Regions from separate parts of the Rhizobium sp. P43 genome, predicted to be linked through region 2. Evidence: riboswitches for the same ligand, from Rfam matches in the RefSeq annotation. Region 2 holds a riboswitch; the other holds the start of a gene.

Region 1 (3,381 bases), 570 kb from region 2:
CTGCAGCAGATGGCCGAAGAGGGCGTCGTGCAGCTCTTCTCGCCGGAAGACGGCTCGCCAGCCATCGTCGGCGTCGTCGGCGCGCTGCAGCTCGACGTGTTGAAGGAACGCCTCCAGGGCGAATACGGCCTGCCGGTCTCCTTCGAAATGTCGCGCTTCTCCGTCTGCCGCTGGATTTCGGCCGAGAACAAGGATGATCTGGAAAAGTTCATGACCCAGCGCCGTGGCGACATCTGCCGCGATCTCGACGGCGACCCCGTCTTCATGGCCCAGGACCAGTTCTCTCTGCGTTATGAATCTGAGCGGTACCCGGCGATCAAGATGGTCGCCATCAAGGAATATCACGTCGCCAAGGCGGCGTGAGGCCTGGCGGGCGGTGGCGGATTTACCGCCGCCCCTGCAAAGCCTGACGTGTGTGGTTATTCTGCCGGTCTGATCCAAAGCGCCTGCGCGGACGTGAACTCGACCCGCAGGCGCTCATAGCTTGAAATCGTCGGATGATCAGTCTTAAGCGGATGCGTATGGGTCGCGGTAATCACCGCGACATCGGCGCCCGCTGCTTCTCCGGCCTTCACACCAGCTAGCACATCTTCGAACACCAGGCAGCGGGACGGATCGACACCCAGTCGCTCGGCGCCGAGCCGGTAGCCGGCCGGATCCGGTTTGCCGACTTTCACATCCTCGGCTGTCACGATCTTGACCGGCTGCGGCAGGCCGGCCGCCCCGATGCGGGCACGCGCAAGCGCCGACGGTGCAGATGTCACGATCGCCCAGCGCTCCGCCGGTAGGCTGTTCAGAAAGGCGATTGCGCCCGGGATCGGCACAATGCCGTCGAGATCCTCGATCTCGCCGCGCTCTATCTCCAGCGCTTCCTTGACCACATCGATGCCAGGCAGGTTCAGTGCGCTGATCGTGTCGATCCCCCGCTTGCCATGCATGGTCGGCAGGAAGGCTTGCAGATCAAGGCCATGCTTGAGAGCCCAGCGGCTCCAGACGCGTTCGGCGGCGGCGATGGAGTTGAGCAACGTGCCGTCCATGTCGAAGAGGAAGGCGTCATAGGCGCGATCAAAGAGCCGGTCGGGGGCGTGATGCAAGGTCTTGGGTCCTCTCTGTCGGTCGCGTCGTCACGGTCCCCTAACCCCTCTTGCAGAGGGCTGCAAACACTTAATCGGGAGTGCGGCCGATGGCAGGTGACAGGCCCTCCGCTCTCGCCTAATCTCCCGGCCATGAGACAGGGGCGTCCGGTGCAAGCCGGGCTGAGAAGTACCCTTTGAACCTGAACCAGATCATGCTGGCGGAGGGAGTCGATTGGGTGCCATGTCGGGCTTTCCGCGTCTGCCCAGTCGCTTCTCCGCCAGAAGGGAGAAGCAGCCATGACATCCACCTCCATCCGCAACGTGCTCTCGATCGCCGGCTCGGACCCGTCCGGCGGCGCCGGCATCCAGGCCGACCTCAAGGCTTTCTCGGCCCGGGGCTGCTACGGTATGGCGGTCATCACGGCGCTCACGGCGCAAAATACAAGGGGCGTCTCGGCGGTCGTGCCGCTCGATCCGGATTTCGTTGCCGAGCAGATCCGCATGGTCTTTGCCGATATCAGGGTCGATGCCGTGAAGATTGGCATAATCGCCAATGCCGGGATTGCCTCAGCCGTGGCGGAGGCGCTGAAGCCGCATCGTGGCATTCCCGTGGTTCTCGACCCGGTGATGATCGCCAAGGGTGGGGCCTCGCTTCTCGATCCCGATGCTGTCGAGGCGTTGACCTTACAACTCCTGCCGCTGGCGACCCTGCTCACCCCGAACCTGCCGGAGGCTGCGGCCCTGCTCGGCGACCCGGAAGCATCGGACCGTCGCATCATGGAATCTCAGGCCGTCCGGCTGACAGCGCTCGGCCCGAAGGCCGTGCTGGTCAAGGGCGGACATCTCTCCGGAGCAGAAAGCCCGGATGTGTTGGTTGCGGATGGACAGGTCAGCTGGTTCGAGGCCCGCCGCGTCGAGACGTCCAACACCCACGGAACCGGCTGCTCGCTGTCGAGCGCCCTGGCGGCGGAGCTTGCGAAGGGCAGGCAGCCGCAGGAAGCGGTCAGTATCGCAAAGGCCTGGCTGGCTGAGGCTGTTGCGGCCTCCGGCAGGCTGACGGTCGGATCGGGACACGGCCCGGTGCACCACTTCCATGCCATGTGGGCGGAGCCCGCGCTTTCGTGATGCCAAAGGCGGAGAAGTGCAGACAAAAAAGAAAACCCGGCGCTGGAGACGCCGGGTTGAAGTGAACTTGACTGCGTGGGATTAATGATCGGCCTTGATAAAGGTTCCGTTCTGCAACTCCTTCATCGCCTGCATCAGCTCTTCGCGTGTGTTCATGACGATCGGACCATGCCAGGCGACCGGCTCCTTGATCGGCTTGCCGGTGACGAGCAGGAAGCGGATGCCCTTGTCGCCGGCCTGCACGGTAATCTCGTCGCCGGTGTCGAAAACGACCAGCGTCCGGTTGCCGGAAAGGTCGCGGATGTTCAGCTCCTCGCCCATGTATTCCTTCTCGACCTTCACGCCGAAGGGCTTGGAGGCATCGCGGAACGAGCCGGAGCCGGCAAAGATATAGGCGAAGGCCGAGCGATAGGTGTCGACCGGGAAGGTCTTGCGCTTACCCGGCGGCACCGAGATGTCGAGATAGACGGGCTCGGCGGCAATGCCGTCGACCGGGCCGCTCTTGCCCCAGAAGTCGCCGCAGATGACGCGCACGGCGGTGCCGTCGTCATCGATGACAATGGGGATGTCGGCAGACTTGATGTCCTGGTAACGCGGCTTGGTCATCTTCAGCGAAGACGGCAGGTTGGCCCACAGCTGGAAGCCGTGCATCCGGCCGGCGAAATCACCCTTCGGCATTTCCTGGTGCAGGATGCCGCTGCCGGCGGTCATCCATTGCAGGTCGCCGGCACCCAGCATGCCGTAATTGCCGAGACTGTCGCCATGTTCGACGGTGCCGGCCAGCACATAGGTGATCGTCTCGATGCCGCGATGCGGATGCCAGGGAAAGCCGCGCAGATAGTCGCTCGGCTCGTCATTACGAAAGTCGTCCATCATCAGGAAGGGATCGGTCATCGAGGGATCGCCGAAACCGAAGACGCGGTGCAGCTTCACGCCCGCGCCCTCCATGGTCGGCGTGGCGCGGCTCTCATGCTTGACGGGACGGATGGACATCAGGGGATCTCCTTGGGTCGAGTGACTTGCTTGCCCGGGAATATATGCGAGCGGTCGCTGCCGCGCAGGTGGGGCTGTCAGAACGCAGTGTTCACATTTGCGCCAATCCGGCGCGCAAGAAATGTTGCACTGCCCGACAAAATTTTGTCATGAATGGGCTCATGTTTGCAAATCATTAGTCTATCGG
Region 2 (3,381 bases):
TCATGTAGAGATCGCCGCCGGCGCGGTATTTCTCCGCCATGGCGGTCAGGCCCTCCTTCTGTGCCTCGGCGCGGATGTCATGGGATATGCGCATCGAGCAGAATTTCGGCCCGCACATCGAGCAGAAATGCGCGACCTTGTGCGCCTCCTTCGGTAGGGTTTCGTCATGGAAGGCGCGGGCCGTGTCCGGATCGAGCGAGAGGTTGAACTGGTCTTCCCAGCGGAATTCGAACCGGGCGCGGGACAGTGCATCGTCGCGCAGCTGGGCCGCCGGATGGCCCTTGGCGAGGTCGGCGGCATGCGCTGCGATCTTGTAGGTGATGACGCCGGTCTTCACATCGTCGCGGTCGGGCAGGCCTAAATGCTCCTTCGGCGTGACGTAGCAGAGCATGGCCGTGCCGAACCAGCCGATCATCGCGGCACCAATGCCGGAGGTGATGTGGTCGTAGCCGGGTGCGATATCCGTCGTCAGCGGCCCCAGCGTATAGAAGGGGGCCTCGCCGCAGGTCTTCAGCTGCTTGTCCATGTTCTCCTTGATCTTGTGCATCGGAACATGGCCGGGGCCCTCGATCATCACCTGACAATCTTTCTCCCAGGCAATCTTGGTCAGCTCGCCCAGCGTCTCAAGCTCGGCAAACTGGGCGGCATCATTGGCATCGGCAATCGAGCCGGGCCGCAGTCCATCGCCCAGCGAGAAGGAGACATCGTATGCGCGGCAGATGTCGCAGATTTCCTCGAAATGCTCGTAGAGGAAGCTCTCCTTGTGATGATGCAGACACCACTTGGCCATGATCGAACCGCCGCGCGAAACGATGCCGGTCACGCGGTTGACGGTCAGCGGGATGTAATGCAGCCGAACGCCGGCATGGATGGTGAAATAGTCGACGCCCTGTTCGGCCTGCTCGATCAGCGTGTCGCGATAGACCTCCCAGGTCAGGTCTTCGGCGATACCGCCGACCTTTTCCAGCGCCTGGTAGAGCGGCACGGTGCCGATCGGTACGGGCGAATTGCGGATGATCCAGTCGCGGATGTTGTGAATGTTGCGGCCGGTCGAGAGATCCATGACCGTATCGGCCCCCCAGCGGATCGCCCAGACCATCTTCTCGACTTCCTCGGCCATGGAGGAGGTGACGGCCGAATTGCCGATATTGGCGTTGATCTTCACCAGGAAATTGCGACCGATGATCATCGGCTCGAGTTCCGGATGGTTGATGTTGGCGGGGATGATTGCCCTCCCTGAGGCGATCTCCTTGCGGACGAATTCCGGCGTCACGTGATCGGGGATCGCGGCGCCGAAGCTTTCGCCGTCGCGGGTGAGCGCTTCTTTCATGGCCTTGCGGCCAAGGTTTTCCCGGATCGCCACATATTCCATTTCCGGCGTGATGATGCCGGCGCGGGCATAGGCAAGCTGTGTTACGGCTTTGCCGCCCGTGGCACGAAGCGGCTGATGTTTCACGGGAAACGCCGGTGTCAGTTTGTCGGCAGAGACAAAACCGTTGTCCTCGGGCTTTACATCGCGGCCGTCATAGGCCTCGACATCGCCGCGTGTCTGGACCCAGTCGAGACGGTGCCGGGCAAGCCCCTGGTCGATGGCGATTGTCGCCTGCGGGTCGGTATAGGGACCTGACGCGTCATAGACATTCACAGGCGGTTCGCCAGAGGTCGGGTGCAGGGCGATCTGGCGCAGGGGCACACGGATATCCGGGTGGATGTCCCCTGCCAAGAAGATCTTGGTCGAGGCGGGAAGCGGCCCGGTGGTGACGTCGGGCCTGTTGAAGTCAGGGGCAATGTTCATCATTGAGCTCCAAGTGTTCAGGTTGGAGACCCAGTCATGTCAGGCGGAATGATGGAAAGACGCCACGGGATTCGGATTCCGAATCATCGTTTTTGCAGCGCTCGCACCGTCCCTACGCCAGTATGAACTGGATCAGGTTCAACGGGTCACCGCGCTGCCATTGTCCTTATCGGGATTGGCGTAGCGATATCTCAGCCCCTTGTCGGGACACCCCTGGTGAATGCGCCAAGTCTGGCCAAAAGCGTGAGCCGTGTCAACGAGCCCCTGTCTCTTGTATTTTTGGCCTCAAGCGTTTGTCAGAGGCACCTCGAATTGCTGGCCGGGTCGCAATCCCTTGAAGCGGTCATTGCCGATACCGGCTGAGGACATGGCCACGGCCAGCGCCTTTGGCGGATCGTCGATGCCTTCATTGGTCAGCTGGAAGGTGCCGAAATGGTGGCCGATGCCGAAGGCCGCACCGCTTAAGCGGAAGCCTTCTATCGCTTCTTCCGGGTTCTGGTGCTGCGCCTTCATGAACCAGCGCGGCTCATAGGCACCGATCGGCATGATGGCGAGCCTGATGTCGCCATGCTTGGCCTTGAGCTCGCGATAATGCTTGCCCTCGGCATAGCCGGTATCACCGATGTGATAGATCTTGCCGCCCGGAGTTTCCAAGACGAAGGCAGCCCAGAGCGCCATGCGCCGGTCGCCCATGCCACGGGCCGACCAGTGATGGCAGGGCTCGCAATGGATGCTGACGCCCTTGCCGATCTCGATCTGGTCACCCCAATCCATGACGCTTGCCACCATGCCTGGCATGTCGTCGCGCATGATGGTGTCATTGCCGAGTGGTGTGACGATGCGCGGATTGTCCCGCCTGAAGAGGCGCCTCAGCGTCGCAGTATCCAGATGGTCGTAGTGATTATGCGTGACAATGACGATATCGATCTTCGGCAGGTCGTCGAAGGCAACGCCCGGCGGATTGTTGCGCTTTGGTCCGGCAAAGGAGACGGGACTTGCGCGTTCGGACCAGACAGGGTCGGTCAGGATGTTGAGCCCTGCTGTCTGGATGAGCAGGGTCGCATGACCGACCATGGTGACGACAAGCCGGCTTCCTTCGACGCGAGGTTCCGGTTTGGTCGTCACGACATCGGTAGCCTGGGCCGGTCTCGGCCACTCGATCTTGCCGCCGCCGAACTGCCAGCGCAGAAGATCGGTGAAGCCACGAGGCTCTTCTCCGCCCGGGTTGAAGAAGACCTTGCCGTCGAAATGATCGGAGATCGGACCGGTGTAATAGCGGTTGCCCGCATGTGCCTCCCGCAAGCCGAGACCTCCGAGTGTTGCGGCAACGAGGCCGAAGCCCGACCATTTGAGAAAGCTGCGTCTGTTCATGGCTCACCCATATGTGGTTTCGTCAATTCTACGGCAATAGGCGCACTGCAGATTGCTCGATGTGCCTGATCTCCCGAAAAATCGGGACTTTGCTTGACTTCCAGGCCGTTTTCCTGTTTATCCGCCGCAATCTGCGAAGAGACGAGTACTCCAAGCCGCCGACCGGGACCCGAAAAGGTATAAAGAGATCCCGGAGGTCAACACCCGACAGCGCG

Evidence for each region. Region 2 has a riboswitch for thiamine pyrophosphate ahead of thiC (phosphomethylpyrimidine synthase ThiC). Riboswitches for the same ligand answer to the same signal wherever they lie in the genome.
Region 1: linked by a shared signal. The riboswitch ahead of thiD (bifunctional hydroxymethylpyrimidine kinase/phosphomethylpyrimidine kinase) and the one ahead of thiC (phosphomethylpyrimidine synthase ThiC) in region 2 are both predicted to bind thiamine pyrophosphate.

Annotation. Positions count from the first base shown of each region.
Region 1 covers NZ_CM161539.1:3,255,305-3,258,685, reverse strand. Annotated here, with positions in the region: gene AC1PUL_RS16280 (peptide chain release factor 3) at 1-363, shown strand, start outside; gene AC1PUL_RS16275 (HAD-IA family hydrolase) at 420-1,094, opposite strand; TPP riboswitch at 1,224-1,320, shown strand; gene thiD (bifunctional hydroxymethylpyrimidine kinase/phosphomethylpyrimidine kinase) at 1,374-2,201, shown strand; gene AC1PUL_RS16265 (pirin family protein) at 2,283-3,194, opposite strand.
Region 2 covers NZ_CM161539.1:3,822,001-3,825,381, forward strand. Annotated here, with positions in the region: gene thiC (phosphomethylpyrimidine synthase ThiC) at 1-1,795, opposite strand, end outside; TPP riboswitch at 1,887-2,020, opposite strand; gene AC1PUL_RS19030 (MBL fold metallo-hydrolase) at 2,081-3,166, opposite strand.